DNA from 4 places in the Bradyrhizobium sp. AZCC 2289 genome. Region 3 is predicted to be linked to each of the others. Evidence: predicted binding sites of a transcription regulator. Region 3 holds the regulator's gene; each other region holds the start of a gene.
The links. Region 3 encodes PhoB, which activates phosphate uptake and scavenging genes when phosphate is short. Its sites were predicted from a motif close to TGTCATNNANCTGTCAT; they were not measured.

Region 1: V1289_RS38760 (inorganic phosphate transporter) is a predicted target of PhoB. The motif match lies at 2,294-2,310, and genes of this name have one in related genera.
Region 2: V1289_RS42975 (RNA degradosome polyphosphate kinase) is a predicted target of PhoB. The motif match lies at 2,589-2,605, and genes of this name have one in related genera.
Region 4: V1289_RS04390 (UDP-2,3-diacylglucosamine diphosphatase) is a predicted target of PhoB. The motif match lies at 2,075-2,091, and genes of this name have one in related genera.

What each region holds. Positions count from the first base shown of each region.
Region 1 covers NZ_JAZHRY010000001.1:8,242,881-8,247,091, reverse strand. The annotation lists gene V1289_RS38775 (Y-family DNA polymerase) at 1-172, opposite strand, end outside; gene V1289_RS38770 (ImuA family protein) at 63-857, opposite strand; partial or broken gene V1289_RS38765 (TIGR03915 family putative DNA repair protein) at 1,206-1,841, shown strand; gene V1289_RS38760 (inorganic phosphate transporter) at 2,353-3,975, shown strand; gene V1289_RS38755 (M20 aminoacylase family protein) at 4,204-4,211, opposite strand, start outside.
Region 2 covers NZ_JAZHRY010000001.1:9,179,689-9,183,899, forward strand. The annotation lists gene ppx (exopolyphosphatase) at 1-303, opposite strand, end outside; gene V1289_RS42975 (RNA degradosome polyphosphate kinase) at 316-2,514, opposite strand; gene V1289_RS42980 (chromosomal replication initiator DnaA) at 2,652-3,329, opposite strand; gene V1289_RS42985 (CDP-alcohol phosphatidyltransferase family protein) at 3,329-3,883, opposite strand; gene purM (phosphoribosylformylglycinamidine cyclo-ligase) at 4,042-4,211, shown strand, end outside.
Region 3 covers NZ_JAZHRY010000001.1:5,206,049-5,210,259, reverse strand. The annotation lists gene V1289_RS24780 (aspartate aminotransferase family protein) at 1-1,032, opposite strand, end outside; gene V1289_RS24775 (GcrA family cell cycle regulator) at 1,512-2,021, shown strand; gene phoB (phosphate regulon transcriptional regulator PhoB) at 2,174-2,875, opposite strand; gene phoU (phosphate signaling complex protein PhoU) at 2,936-3,652, opposite strand; gene pstB (phosphate ABC transporter ATP-binding protein PstB) at 3,664-4,211, opposite strand, start outside.
Region 4 covers NZ_JAZHRY010000001.1:855,112-859,322, reverse strand. The annotation lists gene V1289_RS04400 (ABC transporter substrate-binding protein) at 1-762, shown strand, start outside; gene V1289_RS04395 (ester cyclase) at 1,001-1,447, shown strand; gene V1289_RS04390 (UDP-2,3-diacylglucosamine diphosphatase) at 2,115-2,927, shown strand; gene V1289_RS04385 (glycosyltransferase family 4 protein) at 2,924-3,982, shown strand; gene V1289_RS04380 (threonine/serine dehydratase) at 4,036-4,211, shown strand, end outside.

The DNA.
Region 1 (4,211 bases), 3.0 Mb from region 3:
CGTCATCGAGCGCATGGATCTGCAGCGCGTTGTTCTGCTTGGCGACGACGACGCTGGGCGTTTTATCCAGCTCGGCGTTGTTCTGGCCGAATTGACGCTTGATGCGGTCGATGGGCAGGCGCGGCAGCCACAGGCTGAGGATACGCCGACGGTTCAGAGAAAAGGCACTCATCACATTTCCATTCCATGATCCACCGCCCAACCGGGCCATGACGGTTACGAACGAGTTGCGCGTCAAACACCGGCGCGCCCCATGCGTGCCAGGGATTGCCCGGCGGCGAATGCGCCGCGCGCACGATCCATCGCGTCTCCGCGGTTGAAGGCTGAGGGGTTGCCGCCAGGCGCAGCAGCAGCGCGGTGACGCCGGAGGCCTGCGCCGCCAGGGTCAGCTTGCGGCTGGCGACGAGATCGAGCTGCCGCGCCTCGCCCCAGACTTCCAGCACGACGAGGCCCAGCGCATCGCAGGCCAGCGCATCGGCCGCCGTCCGCAACGCGCTGTCGGCGTCGGCCGCGCGCACGGTCACGAGCAGGCGCGGATCGAGACCGAGTTCGGAAAACCCGCTCATCGACGGCGCGCCGGATTCGATGTCGGAAAAATCCTGCCGCACCCAGACCAGCGGCCGGCGCGCGGTGATGCGCCCCGCAAGGCCTGCGATGAACCCGGTTGCCGCAGCGCTCTGATGTCCCTCGGCAAACACTTCATGCACCGCGGCCATGGCGAGGCCGCCGCGCAGCGTCGCATCGGCGCCGGCATGGCCGAGCGGCACCTTGTTGGGGGCGTATGCATCGCCATGCGCTTCGATGCGCTCGATGCGTCCTCGCAAAGTCGCAAGCGTGTTTATGCGTGCGCCGCTCATGCGCCGCTCCCTTAAGATTTTGAGCCGTTGCGGGTTGGTTGAATGAACCCGCTGCTGGCTCATTTGTTCATGATATGTTCTAATATAAAGCTAACTGGACCGGCGGAGTCAATCGGGATTAGCGGACAGAAGATTCGTGAATAGAATCAGGTAATTAGGGCTTTGGTTTTAAACAAGCCGTCATGGCCGGGCATAGCCGTCCAAAGGACGGCGTCGCTTCCACTCGCCTATGCCCGGCCATCCACGTCCTTTCGCCCGCAAAAAAAGAGGACGTGGATGCCCGGGACATCTAGCGCGAAGACGCGCTTCGCGCTTTTGCCCGGGCATGACGAGAAGCGAGCGAGTGTCATGCACCACATCACCCTCGGCAGCGAAACCGATTTCGACGGCTGGCGGAAAGCGGCACGGACGCTGGCGCGGCATGAAGTGCAGCCGTCGGCGGTGACATGGCGCGTTGGCAGGCCCGAACTGGTCGAACCGTCCGCCGCGCCACTCGAAACACCGAACAATGCCATCAGCGTACCCGCAAAGTTCGTCGTGCTGGCGCAATCGGCGATCCTGCACCGCGATCCCCTGCGCTTTGCCATTCTGTATCGGCTGCTGTGGCGGCTGCGCGGCCATCGCGATCTGCTCGGCGTCGCTGATGATCCCGATGTCTCGCGCGTTCTTGCAATGGTGAAAGCCGTGCATCGCGACCAGCACAGGATGCGTGCCTCGGTCCGTTTCCGCGAAATCGGCCGCGAGCAAAAATTGCATTACGTCGCCTGGTTCGAGCCGGAGCATCACATCGTCGAAGCGACCGCGCCATTTTTCGCCAGCCGTTTCGCCGACATGCCGTGGTCGATCCTGACCCCGGATCTCTGCGCGCATTGGGATGGCCACGCCGTCGCGATCACGCCGGGGATCGAGGCGCCGGGCGAAGACCGGCTGGAACAAACCTGGCGGCGCATTTACGCCAACATCTTCAACCCGGCGCGGCTGAAAACGGCACTGCCGCGATAATCGCCGCGCGCGGCATAAGCATCCCAAATGGCTCGGGGAACCACAAATTGTCGTGACAAGCGGTGATAAAATGACAAATAAATGTACAACCTTTAATTGATAGATGATATTATCGCATTGTCGGCAGGAAATTGGGGCGTCCTGTTCACGCCATGACGTTCCCATGAGGTCGGCGCGCTGCACGGTACGAACAGCCCCAGTGCTGTGCAGCGCGCGACCTACCCACCTTCCAAAATCTTTGGCGTTTGCATCGCTACCAGCGAAGGCCTGCGCAGCGTCGCGCCCATGGCGGCTGTCAGCGCCGCATTCATTTTCCGAGCATCGCGGTTCGACATTGTGGTCCGCAGCAGCTGGCCGCCAACTGCATCGCACCAGGAACTGGCGTTCCCGCCCGCATTTCCGTCCGCGGCAACGATGGGAACAGCCGATCCGCATTTCAATCAACTGTCACAAGCATCGGCCAAAATCAGAGGCATTGGGACAGGAGATTGCAATGAGCGATATGACATTACCCGGTTCGATCGAACCCGCATTGCGGAAGGGTCCGGATCTCGACAAAGGCTTTCATCCACTGACCGGCATTATCTACATGGGGGTGGTCGCTGCCGCCCTGCTGTTCGTTGCCTACAGCATCTATTCCGACATCGATGCGACCGGCACGCGCGTCACCTCCTACATGCCCTATATCCTGCTCTTCGTCGCCTTGCTGATCGCGCTCGGCTTCGAATTCGTCAACGGCTTTCACGACACCGCCAATGCGGTCGCCACCGTCATCTATACCCGCTCGCTGCCGGCGCACATTGCCGTGGTCTGGTCGGGCATGTTCAATCTGTTCGGCGTGCTGCTTTCCAGCGGCGCCGTCGCCTTCGGCATCGTGTCGTTGCTCCCGGTCGAACTGATCCTGCAGGTCGGCAGCAGCGCGGGTTTCGCCATGGTGTCCGCGCTGCTGATCTCCGCCATCATCTGGAACGTGGGCACCTGGTATCTCGGGCTGCCGGCATCGAGTTCGCACACCCTGATCGGATCGATCATGGGTGTCGGCATCACCAACGCGCTGTTGCGCGGCCGCGACGGCACTTCCGGCGTCGACTGGTCGCAGGCCGGCAATATCGCCAAGGCGCTGCTGCTGTCGCCGCTGTTCGGCTTCGCGCTGGCCGCGATCCTGCTCTATGTCCTCAAGCTCATCTTGCAGCGCGCGACGCCTGCGCTGTTCGGCGAGCCGAAGGGCGACCAGCCGCCGCCGTGGTGGATCCGGGGCGTCCTGATCCTCACCTGTACGCTGGTCAGCTTCTTCCACGGCTCCAATGACGGCCAGAAGGGCATGGGTCTCATCATGCTCATCCTGATCGGTACGGTGCCGACCGCCTATGCGCTCAACCGCGCGCTGCCTGCCAGCCAGATCGAACAGTTCACGGCGAATTCGATGACCGCAAGCAGGGTGATCGAGGGCAAGGCCGCCGGTTACAACGTCATCGGCAACCCGCGGCCGGCCGTGACCAACTATGTCGCGCAGCACCAGATCAACGAAGGCACCTATCCGTCGCTGGCGGTGCTGGTGCGCGACATCGGCACCCAGGTCACCCAGTATGGATCGCTGGCGAAATTCCCGGCGGAGACCGTCGGCAACACCCGCAACGACATGTACCTGGTCTCCGAGGCCATCCGCTTCCTGATGAAGGACAAGGAAGCCGAACTCTCCAGCGCCGATGTTGCCACGCTCAACAGCTACAAAGGCTCGCTCGACGCTGCTACGAAGTTCATTCCGGGCTGGGTGAAGTTCGTCGTCGCCATCGCGCTCGGCCTCGGCACCATGGTCGGCTGGAAGCGCATCGTCGTCACCGTCGGCGAGAAGATCGGCAAGACCCACCTGACCTACGCGCAGGGCGCCTGCGCCGAAATCACGGCGGCCGCGACCATCGCAGCGGCCGACGGCTACGGACTGCCGGTTTCAACCACGCATGTGCTGTCGTCCGGCATCGCCGGCACGATGGCGGCCAACGGATCCGGGCTGCAATGGTCGACGATCCGCAACATCGCCATGGCGTGGGTACTGACCCTGCCGGCCGCGATGATCATCTCGGGCGCGCTGTACTTCGTGTTCTACCATCTGTTCTGAGAAAAGCGCCTGCGGCGCGCCCTGTTGCGCAATACGAAAAAGGCCCGCGCCATCAGCGCGGGCCTTTTTCTTCTCGAAAGCGACTCCGGATCACCTCCTCGTCATTGCGAGCGAAGCGAAGCAATCCATCTCGCAGCGGAAAGAAAGAATGGATTGCTTCGTCGCGGAGCCTGTCATCGGGCGCGCGTTCGCGCGACCCGTTGGCTCCTCGCAATGACGCCTGCCAAATCACGCCG
Region 2 (4,211 bases), 4.0 Mb from region 3:
GGCGATGAAATCGGCGCCGTTGGAGGCGTCGCGGCAGGCGGCGGTGGCGATCGCGTAGACGCGGCCGACCTTCTGGATCCGGCACAGGGCGCGAAACCGCCGCAGCGAGGTCAGCGCCTTGGCGACCGCATCGGGCGCCAGCAGGCCGGTGCTCTGAACCTCGCGGCCGAGGCCACACAACGCCTTCTCGTTGAAGATGGTGACGAGGCTGCGCGCCATGGCCTCATAGACCACGAGACGAACCGAGTTCGAACCGATGTCGATGACCGCGACGCTTGAGGCGCGTTTGCGCGGCCGCTTCATTTCGGCGATCCCTTATGACGAGGGCTGGCGCTCGTTCCGGCGTGTGAGGCGGCGCGGCGAAGATTCCTTGAGAGACTTTCCACGGCCTGACAGACTCGGATTCGTCATGAAGTAGTTGTGCAGATTGAACGGCTCTTCGCCTTTCGCGGCCTTCATACGCGTTGACGACCCGTCGGGCAATAACTGCCAGCTCTGCTCGGTATCCTTCAGATTGGCGACCATGATCTGCTCGAGAACCTGCTGATGTACCGTGGGATTTTGCAGCGGGCAGAGGATCTCGACGCGGCGGTCGAGGTTCCTCGGCATCATGTCGGCGGAGGAGATATACACAGCCGCTTTGGTTGAGGGCAGGCCCTGGCCCATCCCGAAGCAGTAGATTCGGCCATGCTCCAGGAAACGCCCGATGATGGATTTGACGCGGATGTTCTCGGAAAGTCCGGGCAGACCCGGCCGCAGGCAGCAGATGCCGCGCACCACCAGTTCGATCGCCACGCCGGCCTGGGACGCTTCATACAGTGCGTCGATGATGTCGGGGTCGACCAGCGAGTTCATCTTCAGCCAGATCGCGCCCGGCTTGCCGTGGCGCGCATAATTGGTCTCGCCGTGAATGTGCTCGAGCATGCGCTTGCGCAAGGTCAGCGGCGACACCGCCATCTTCTCGATGTCGCTGGGCTCGGCATAGCCGGTGATGTAGTTGAACACCCGCGCCGCATCGCGGCCGATGACCGGGTCCGAAGTGAAGTAGGACAAATCAGTGTAGATGCGCGCGGTGACGGGATGATAATTCCCGGTGCCGGTGTGCACATAGGTGGTCAGATTGCCGCCCTCGCGGCGCACCACCATCGACAGCTTGGCGTGGGTTTTCAGTTCGATGAAGCCGTACACGACCTGCACGCCGGCGCGTTCGAGGTCGCGCGCCCAGCGGATGTTGGCTTCCTCGTCGAACCGCGCCTTCAGTTCGATCAGCGCGGTGACCGATTTGCCGGCCTCGGCCGCTTCCGCCAGCGTGCGCACGATCGGCGAATTGTTCGAGGTGCGGTAGAGCGTCTGCTTGATGGCGACGACGTCGGGGTCGCGCGCAGCCTGTTGCAGGAACTGGACGACGACGTCGAAGGATTCGTATGGATGGTGGACAATCAGATCCTTCTGCCGGATCGCGGCGAAGATGTCGCCGCCGTGGTCGCGGACGCGCTCGGGGTGGCGCGGAACGTAGGGGGTGAATTCCAGATCGGGCCGGTCGAGCCTCGTCAGCTGCGACAATTCGTTCATCGCCAGCACGCCGTCGACCAGAAAGATCTCGTCGTCGGCGGTGGAAAGCGCCTGCTGTACGAACGCGCGCAGCTCTTCCGGCATCTTGGCTTCGAGTTCGAGCCGGATCACCGATCCGCGCCGCCGCCGCTTCAGCGCGGTCTCGAACACGCGGACCAGATCTTCCGCCTCTTCCTCGATTTCGAGTTCGGAATCCCTGATAATGCGGAACGCGCCCTGGCCCTTGACGGTATAGCCTGGGAACAGTTTTCCGATGAACAGGCCGGTGGCCTGTTCCAGCGTGATCAGCCGCACCGCGCCGTCCTTGCCCGCGGGCATGCGGATGAAGCGGTCGATCTTGCCGGGCATGCGGATCAGCGCGTTCATCGGCTTGCCGTCGGAGACCCGCGCCAGATGCAGCGCGATGGTGAAGCCGAGACTCGGAATGAACGGGAAGGGGTGCGCCGGGTCGATCGCGAGCGGCGTCAGCAGTGGGAAGATGTTGTGGAGGAAATGATCTTCGATCCAGCTCCGCTCGGCCTTGGTGACGTCGCGGCCATCGACCAGGGTGATGCCGACTTCGGAAAGAATGGTCCGCAGGTTGCTCCAGATCGCCTGCTGGTCGCTTGCGAGCTGTGAGACCGCCTCGTTGATCTGGACAAGCTGCTCCGCCGGCGTCGCCCCGTCGGGGCTGCGTTCGGCGATGCCTTCGCGGACCTGCGCCTTGATGCCGGCGACGCGGACCATGAAGAACTCATCAAGGTTATTGGCGGAAATCGACAGGAACCGCACCCGCTCCAGCGCGGGATGCCCCGGGTTGACCGCTTCCTCCAGCACCCGGCGATTGAAATGCAGCCAGGACAGCTCGCGATTAATGAAGCGCTCGGGGCTGGTCGCGATTGCGGGCGGGCCCTCGGCGATTATATCTTTTTCTTTGATTTCAATAGCTTGTACCGAATCCATGAAGTTTTTGATCCATTCCGGGCCCGCGCGTGCGTCTAGCTAGACGGAACCCGCGCAAACCATGTGTTACGGCAATGACGTTTCAATGACATTGATGTTCCGGCCGCAGCCGGCGTCAAGGCGGGAAGCGCGCCGGATCAGGCGTTGCGCAGTAATTCAGCAGCCAGCGCCCGGGTCACCGGCCGGCCCAGCCGCAGCGCCTCGCTGTCGAGCAGTTCGACCGCCTGGCGGACCGCCGCGTAGGAGCGCTCGATCCGGGTGCTGAGATAGCTTACGACCGCCTCGTCGACGCTCAACTGGCGGTCGGCGCAGAATTTGACGATCAGGGAGCGGAACAGCAAATCATCGGGCGGCAGCAGCGACACCGCCGGCACCGCGCGCAGCCGCGAGCGCAGGTCGCGCAATTCGACCTCGAAGGCGGACGGCGCGATGCGCGCCGTCATCAGCACATAGGCTTCGTCCTCGCGCGCCAGATTCATCAGGTGAAACATCGCGCGTTCGTCGAAATCGCCGGGCTTCAGATCCTCGACCGCCAGCGCGCCGGTCGCCAGCGCGCCGGGCACCGCGGCCGCCGTCAGCGCATGCGCGGAGATCGAGCGTGCGCCGGACCGTTCGGCCCAGATCGAGGCGAGATGGCTCTTTCCCGAGCCTTCCGGACCGACCAGCAGCATGATGCGGTTGGGCCAGTCGGGCCAGTTCTCGACCAGCGCGAGGCCGGCTTCATTGGCCGGCCCTTCCAGAAAATTGTCGCGGGTCAGGCTCTCTGCATGGGGCAGCGCGAAGGCAAGCTGACGGGGATGAACGCTGGCTGCCACTACCTTGCCTCGATCGTGCTCATGTGCCGCACCCACTCGACGAGATAGAGGGAGACCGAAACCAAAGTAAAGACCGTAACAAAACCCATCAGGATCAGGTCGTAAGGCCTTGGCTGAAAACCAAATCCGAGCGACGCCAGCACCAGGGCCGCGAACGCCACCTGGAACACCGTATTGAGCTTCGACACCATCAAGGGTTTCATCGGGATCGGCTTGTCGAACAACCATGACACAATCACGGCGGTCACGATCATGATGTCGCGCGAGACCACGAGGATGACGATCCAGCGCGGCACCGCGCCCCAGATGCCAAGCGCCATATAGATCGATACCAGCAGCGCCTTGTCGGCCAGGGGATCGAGCAGGGCGCCGAGTTCGCTCGCCATGTTGAAGCGTTTGGCCAGAAAGCCGTCGACGGCGTCGCTGACGCCAGCGATGACGAAGATCGCAAACGCGATTTCCATCTGGCTGGAGGCGATCGCCCAGACGATGACCGGCACCAGAATGATGCGGCCAAGCGTAATCATGTTCGGAATAGAGGTCGGAATACTCAACTCGGTCGCTTCCCGGCTACCGGCCTGATTTCGCAAAGGATCCGGCCCTTTGCGCGGTGAGCCGGTTGTTATCTACATAGTATATGCGCGCTTCGCTTGCGAGCCATTGCAGGATCGCGGAATTCTTCGTAACCAGCCGTCATCATCTGGAATTGGGCATGAACGACCGCAAAAACGGGCTCACTTACGCGGATTCGGGCGTCGATATCGATGCCGGCAACCGGCTGGTCGATCTGATCAAGCCGATGGTCCGCGCCACCGCCCGCGCCGGCGCCGACGCCGAGATCGGCGGCTTCGGCGGGCTGTTCGACCTCAAGGCCGCCGGCTT
Region 3 (4,211 bases):
GCCCGACGGCACCACGGCCTTGACGCCGACCAAAAGGCCTTCGCCGCGCACTTCCGACAGCACTTGGGGATAGCGATCGACCACCGAGGCCAGCTTCTGTTTCAACAGCAGCGACATCTTCTGCACATGGTCGAAGAAGCCGGGCTTCAGCATCACGTCGAGCACCGCGTTGGCGGCCGCGACCGCCAGCGGGTTGCCGCCGAAGGTCGAGCCGTGCGAGCCCGGCGTCATGCCGGACGCGGCTTCCGCAGTCGCAAGGCACGCGCCGATCGGAAAACCGCCGCCGAGCGCCTTCGCCAGCGACATCACATCCGGCGTGACGCCGAGGCGCTTATAGGCAAAGAGATCGCCGGTGCGGCCCATGCCGGTCTGCACCTCGTCGAATACCAAAAGCAGGCCCTTGTCGTCGCAGAGCTGACGCAGCGCCTTGAAGAACGCGTGCGGCGCGGTGCGCACACCGCCCTCGCCCTGCACCGGCTCGATCAGGATGCCGGCGGTGTTTGGGCCGATCGCCTTTTTCACGGCTTCGAGATCGCCGTGCGGGACCTGGTCGAAACCGTCCAGCGGCGGACCAAAGCCTTCGAGATATTTGGCCGAGCCGGTCGCAGCCAGCGTGCCGAGCGTACGGCCGTGGAACGCGCCCTCGAAGGTGACGAGGCGGTAGCGCTCGGGATGGCCTTTTGCGGCGTGATAGCGGCGCGCGACCTTGATCGCGCATTCCATCGCTTCGGCGCCGGAATTACAGAAGAATACGAAATCCGCAAAACTCTGCTCGCACAGCCGTGCCGCGAGCTTGTCGCCGTCGGGCGATTTGAACAGGTTCGACATGTGCCAGAGTTTCGTCGCCTGCTCCTGCAGGGCCGCGACCAGATACGGATGGCAATGACCGAGCGCGTTCACCGCGACGCCGGAGGTGAAGTCGAGATAGCGCTCGCCATTGGTTGCGATCAGCCACGCGCCTTCGCCGCGCTCGAAGCCAAGATCGACCCTGGCGAAGACGGGAAGCAGATGCGACGTGGCGCTCTTGGTCATGGCAATCACTGATGGTTATGAGACAGTCACGATGCCTGCAGGGGCGCGGCAGCAGCCCGTCTTCCGAAAACAAAACGTGCCGCCTTTTCGGGCGGCACGTGGCAAACATTCTATGCTGGCGGCGGTAACTGTCAACACGCCACGAGACGTGCCTTCCTGCAGTGCAAGAAGAAAGCAATCCGTAACATTCCGGGGGAGTGGAAAAACCCAATTGCAATGCCTAGATGTCGGAACATGTGGACGCCCCGACGGGGACTCTTGCGCCAGAGTCACGCCATATTGTAGCGTCTGAGCTGTCGGGTACGACATCTCGTGCGGCGGATCTGATCCTCTGAAGTCCCAGTGTTCTGCGTAAACGTTCGGGCGCGCTTTCTGCGCCCGGCGAGGGCTAAGGGATTCTGCCCGCAGGGATATTTGAGACGATTGGCATCGCCAGCGCTGCCCCAGGTTGGCCGGCGCGACGCGAAGGGAAGAATGCGATGACAGTATTGACCTGGTCCGACGATCGCGTCGAGCAACTGAAAAAACTCTGGGAGTCCGGCCTTTCGGCCAGCCAGATCGCCGCGGAACTCGGAAATGTGACGCGAAATGCGGTGATCGGCAAAGTGCACCGGCTGGGGCTTTCCGGCCGCGCCAAGAGCCCCTCCTCGGCCGCCCCGCGGCAGCGCAAGGCCCGCCCAGCCCAGCAGATGATGCGGGTTTCGCGGCCGGTGTCGCGCGGCAACACCGCGCTGGCCCATGCCTTTGACGTGGAGATGGAGCCCGATCCGGTCGCCTACGACAATGTGGTGCCGATGAGCCAGCGGCTGTCGCTGCTCGAGCTCAACGAGGCCACCTGCCACTGGCCGATCGGCGATCCCTCGAGCAACGACTTCTTCTTCTGCGGCGGCAAGGCGCTCGCCAGCCTGCCCTATTGCGCGCACCACTCGCGCGTCGCCTATCAGCCGGCTTCCGATCGCCGCCGCCCGGCGCCGAAGCCGACCAGGTAAGGCTGCGCACTCTCCGGTGTCGTCCCCGCGAAGGCGGGGACCCATAACCACCGATGTGAGTGGTTACGACTTGCTGGAGCCCCAGCGCATTTCAACAATCAAGATTCGTGGTTATGGGTCCCCGCCATCGCGGGGACGACAGTGGAGTGTTTTCACTCCACCTTGGCAAAGCGATCGTCCAGCGCGTAGCCGGCGCCGCGGACGGTGCGGATCGGGTCCTGCTCGCGGCCGGGGTTGAGCAGTTTGCGCAGGCGGCCGATATGCACGTCGACGGTGCGCTCGTCGATATAGATGTCGCGGCCCCAGACGCTGTCGAGCAGCTGCTCGCGGCTGAAGACACGGCCGGGATGCTCGAGGAAGAACTCCAGCAGGCGATACTCGGTCGGGCCGAGATCGATCGGACGGCCCGAGCGCGCGACCCGGCGCTTCTCGCGATCGAGTTCGATGTCGCCATAGGTCAGCACGGTGGCGAGCCGCTCCGGGCTCGCCCGGCGCAACAGGCCTTTCACTCGCGCCAGCAGTTCCGGCACCGAAAAGGGTTTTACGATGTAATCGTCGGCGCCGGTCGCCAACCCCCGCACCCGCTCGCTTTCCTCGCCGCGCGCGGTCAGCATGATGATCGGCAGCTGCTTGGTCTCGGGCCGCGCGCGCAGGCGGCGGCACAGCTCGATGCCGGACAGTCCCGGCAGCATCCAGTCGAGCACGATCAGATCGGGAACGCGCTCCTTCAGCCGTGTGTCGGCGTCGTCACCACGGCCGACGGTTTCGACATCGTAGCCTTCGGCATCGAGGTTGTAGCGCAGCAGCGTCGTCAGCGCTTCCTCGTCTTCGACCACCAGAATGCGGGCGCTCATCAGTGTAAGCCTCTCTTCGTCTTATTTTGCCGCGTTTTCTTCACGCGAAACGCTACGTCTCTAGTTTCCGGGTACCGTCGTGGCGAACGTCGTCATGTCGCCCTTCGGCCGCTTGTCCATGATCTGCTGGCCCTCGATCATGTAGAACACGGTTTCGGCGATATTGGTGGCGTGGTCGCCGATCCGTTCGATGTTCTTGGCGCAGAACATCAGGTGGATACAGAACGAGATGTTGCGCGGATCTTCCATCATGTAGGTCAGGAGTTCGCGGAACAGCGAGGTGCAGATGGCGTCGACTTCCTCGTCGCCCTTCCACACCGCCATCGCCGCCGGCAGGTCGTGCGCCGCATAGGCATCGAGCACCGACTTGACCTGCGACTGCACCAGGTCGGTCATGTGCTCGAGGCCGCGGATCAGTTTCAGCGGATGAAAATCGTTCTCCAGCGCCGCGACCCGCTTGCCCATGTTCTTGGCGAGGTCGCCGATCCGCTCCAGATCGGTGGCCACCCGCATCGCGCCGACGATTTCGCGGAGATCAATCGCCATCGGCTGGCGCCGCGCGATCGTCAGCACCGCGCGCTCCTCGATCATGTGCTGCAGATTGTCGATTTCGGCATCGGCGGCGACCACGCGCTTGCCGAGTGCTATATCGCGGCGCACCAGCGCATCGACGGATTCGGTGATCATGCGTTCGGTGAGGCCGCCCATCTCGGCGACTAGCCGGGTCAATTCCTGCAGATCGCTGTCGAACGCCTTGGCGGTATGTTCAGAAGCCATGTGTTATCTCCTCAACCGAACCGGCCGGTGATGTAGTCCTGGGTGCGTCGATCGCTCGGCGAGGTGAAAATCTTGTTGGTGTCGTCGAACTCGATCAACTCACCAAGATACATGAAGGCGGTCTTGTCCGAGACGCGCGCCGCCTGCTGCATATTATGGGTAACGATGGCGATGGTGTAGTCCTCCGCCAGTTCCTGGATCAATTCCTCCACCTTGGCGGTCGAGATCGGGTCCAGCGCCGAGCAGGGCTCGTCGAACAGGATCACCTCGGGCCGCACCGCCACGGTGCGGGCGATGCAGAGTCGCTGCTGCTGGCCGCCGGAGAGCGAGAGGCCCGAGGCGTTCAGCTTGTCCTTGACCTCATTCCACAGCGCGCCGCCACGCAACGCCTTTTCGACCCGGCCGTCCATCTCGGATTTGGAGATCTTCTCGTAGAGGCGGATACCGAAGGCGATGTTCTCATAGATCGTCATCGGAAACGGCGTCGGCTTCTGGAACACCATGCCGACCCGGGCCCGCAGCAAATTGAGATCGAGCTTGGGGTCCAGGATGTTGGTCT
Region 4 (4,211 bases), 4.4 Mb from region 3:
GGGCGGAGCGATCGGCTCGCCGAGTTGGCGGCCGAGTTGGTCCGGCTCAAGGTCGATGCAATCGTCACTTTGGGAACGCCGTCGGTTCTCGCGATGATGCAGGCGACATCGGTCATTCCCATTGTGTTCGTCGCGGTCGGCGACCCCGTTGCCAACGGTCTCGTCACGTCTCTGGCGCGACCGGGAGGTAACGTCACCGGCCTGTCGAACCAGACCAGAGACCTTGCCGGAAAGCGGCTCGAAATTTTGCGCGAGGTCATACCTGGTCTTCGCCGACTGGCGATCCTGGAAAACGTCGAGAACGTCGCCGTGATACTGGAAATGCGCGACGCTCAAGCGGCAGCCCGAATGCTCGGATATGAGGTGATCACAACGGAAATCCGACGAGCCGAGGATATCGTACCTGCCTTCGAGACGCTCAGGGATCGTGCGGACGCAATTTACATCGTGATCGATGCGCTCGTGAACACGAATCGATTCCATATAAATGACCTGGCGCTTGGTGTGCGACTGCCAACCATGCACGGTGGCCGGGAGGGAGTCGAAGCAGGCGGTCTGATATCCTATGGGCCGAACTTTCCCGAGCTATGGCGACGGTCTGCGGAATACATCGACAAGATATTGCGAGGGGCCAAGCCTGCTGACATTCCGGTCGAGCAGCCGACCAAGTTTGACCTGGTCATCAATCTCAAGACTGCGAAGGCGCTCGGTCTCACCGTACCGCCGCCACTGCTCACCCGCGCCGACGAGGTGATCGAATAGGGCGCGGTTTGTTGCGGAGCATGAGGTGACAGTGCACAGAAATTGCCGTGTCTCACTTGGGGTGCAGTCCAACACTGTCACCGCAATTCCGTAATTCAGAGATTGGGCCTGGCCGGACATCAGCCCAATTGGGCCGTTTCTCGCTCGCCTGTTTGCCGCAAAGTGCTACAATTTAGTGCGTGCTGGGGGATTGCAATGCTCGGCGCCGACCGGTGCGGGTTAATAATGGAGGATCATCATGGCGAATGTCATCGAAATCGCGAGGGCCTCAATCACCGCATACAACGACAAGGACTGGAGCAAGGCGAAGGAGACGTTGGCTGCCGACGCCGTGTACGACGAAAAGGGAACCCACCGTCGCATCCAGGGCGTCGGCGAGATCATCGATGCCTTGCAGGGCTGGGCCAAGGCCTTCCCCGACTCTAGAGCCACATTCGTGCGCGAGTTCGCCAGCGGGAACACCGCGGTCTTCGAGCTCGTGTGGAAGGGCGTTCATACCGGACCGCTGCAGACACCAACAGGTACGATTCCGGCATCGAACAAGCCGGTCGAGCTGCCGGCATGCCAAGTCGTCCAGGTCGAGGGCGACAAGGTCAAGAGCACCTCGCACTACTTCGACATGCTCACGATGCTCACACAGATCGGAGCCACGCAGAGCGCGGCACCGCATCAGTCTGCGGCGTGAAAGCGAAAGCAGCCCTATCCGATTGAAGAAGAAAGGCCTTGAAGCCCGCCGGCGTGAACCGGCGGGCTCATTCCTCTGGCGTAAGGCCGGACCCACCGCTGGCTCGGGTGGTCGTGAATGACCCTGGCTGTGTGAAAACGTGAAATCTTGCGAACGCTGGAGAATCTACTTCTCAGATCACGCGGCACTGGAGCTCAGTATGCTCTCCGTACTGTGCTTACTACCAATGCACAGGGGCTGCGGGTGCATCGGGCACCCGGTATTCCCCACGCCCTCTATGGGGCGAGAGATTTTTTGCAAAGGCTCGGGCGCAATGCGTCGCGGCAATGCGAACACACATCCGGTCGTCATCGTCCGCCACCGGGTCGCGCGAAATGCGCGCCCGATGGCAGGCTCCAGCGGACGATCCATCCTTTCCATAAATTCTACTGAGGCAGGAGCGTTCTTTCTGCACGTCGCTCCGGCGTTGGCCGGGACGACGCAAGTTCCGACGCGAACCCGGAAACACACGGGCTCTCATGTCGCCTGAATGTCGCATCGCGCTGTTACGCCATGGCGGGGGGCGTGTAGCTGATTCTCGTCGTGGATTGTCGTCATGGATTCCTTGGGGCCATCGGTCGCGTGAATCGTCATCGCCTTGTCACAGAGATCTGGTAGGTGCACTGGCATGGGAAGTGACTCCTCGAGTGAAGAGAGCCCCGAGCGGCGCTTTCGCACTTTGTTTATCTCCGACGTCCATCTCGGAGCCCGCGGTTCGCAAGCCGACCAATTGCTCGACTTCCTCCGCTCTCACGACGCCGACACGATCTACCTGGTCGGCGATATCGTCGACGGCTGGGCGCTGAAATCCAACTGGTATTGGCCGCAATCGCACAACGACTTCGTGCAGAAGATGCTGCGCAAGGCACGCAAGGGCGCCAAGGTCATCTACGTGCCGGGCAACCACGACGAGTTCCTGCGGAACTATTACGGTACGCATTTCGGCGGCATCGATGTGGTGGAAAACACAATCCATGAAGGCGCCGACGGCAAGCGCTACCTCATCATCCACGGCGATATCTTCGATCTCGTGGTGCAAAACGCGCGCTGGCTCGCCCATCTCGGCGACAAGGCCTACGATTTCGCGATTCAAATGAACCGCCTCGTCAACTTCTTCCGCCGCATGTTCGGCGTGCCCTATTGGTCGCTGTCGCAATGGGCCAAGCTGAAGGTCAAGAACGCCGTGAACTATATCGGCGCGTTCGAGAAGACGCTGGCGGCCGAGGCGCGGCGCCACGGCGCCGACGGCGTGATCTGCGGCCACATCCATTACGCCACCATCCGTGACGAACACGGCATCCGCTACATGAACTGCGGCGACTGGGTGGAAAGCTGCACGGCGCTCGCCGAGCACGATGACGGCCAGTTCGAAATCATCACCTGGACCGATCCGCTGCGCCGGACCGCCCCGGTTCCCCGCGTCGCGGCGCGCGCCGCATGACGCATATCCTGGTCGCGACCGATGCGTGGCATCCCCAGGTCAACGGGGTGGTCCGCACGCTGGCCATGATGGCGCAGGCGGCGAAAGGCTTTGGCGTCGATGTCTCTTTCCTGACGCCGCAATCGTTTCGCACCTTTGCGATGCCGAGCTATCCCGATCTGCGCCTCGCATTGCCGTATCCGGCCAAGATCGCCGAACTGATTGAAGCGGCTAAACTCGACAGCATTCATATCGCGACCGAAGGTCCGGTCGGGCTGTTGGTGCGGCGCTATTGCCGCAAACATGGCTTGCCGTTCACCACGAGCTTCCACACCCGGTTCCCGGAATACGTCTCTGCGCGTTCGCCGATCCCGGAAGCATGGGTCTGGCGGGCGCTGCGCTGGTTCCACCGGCCTAGCCAGGCGGTGATGGCGGCAACGACGGCGCTCGCCATCGAATTGCGCATGCGCGGCTTTCGTAATGTGGTGCTGTGGTCGCGCGGCGTCGACACCGCCCTGTTTCATCCGCGTGCCGTCGACCTTTGCCTGCCGCAGCCGGTGTTTCTGAGCGTCGGCCGCGTCGCGGTCGAGAAGAATCTCGAGGCCTTCCTCGATCTGGATCTGCCCGGCACCAAGCTCGTGGTCGGCGATGGGCCGGCGCGCGCCGCGCTGGAGCGGAAATATCCGAAAGCCGTGTTTCTGGGCGCCCGTCATGGCGAAGAATTGGCAGAGATCTATGCCGCCGCCGATGTGTTCGTGTTCCCGAGCAAGACCGACACCTTCGGGCTCGTCCTGCTCGAAGCGCTGGCCAGCGGCCTGCCGGTTGCCGCTTTTCCGGTCACCGGGCCCCGCGACGTGATTGGAGCTGCGCCGGTCGGCGTGCTCGATGACGATCTGGGTGCGGCGTGCCTGGAAGCGCTGCAAATTTCGCCGCAAAGCTGCACCGAATTTGCCGCAGCCCATACCTGGGAAGCCTCGGCGCGCGTCTTTGTCGAGCACGCCCTGAACGTTCGGGCAGTCGATCCGGAAGGCGAAGCGGTCGAATTCGTCGCCGAAGGCCCGCATTTCGCCGCCTGATTTCACAGGAATGCGTCTTGCCCGCGCGTCCGCCGGCGCGATACAAAGCTGACATGACAGAACCAGCCCCCCATGCAGCGGTCGAAGCTGCGGATATCGATGCGGCGGCGCGGGTGGTTGCCCCATTCGCGGTACGGACGCCGCTGTTGTCATTCCCCGTTCTCAACGAGCGCGTCGGAACCAAAGTGTTCCTGAAGCCGGAGATGCTGCAGCGGACCGGGTCGTTCAA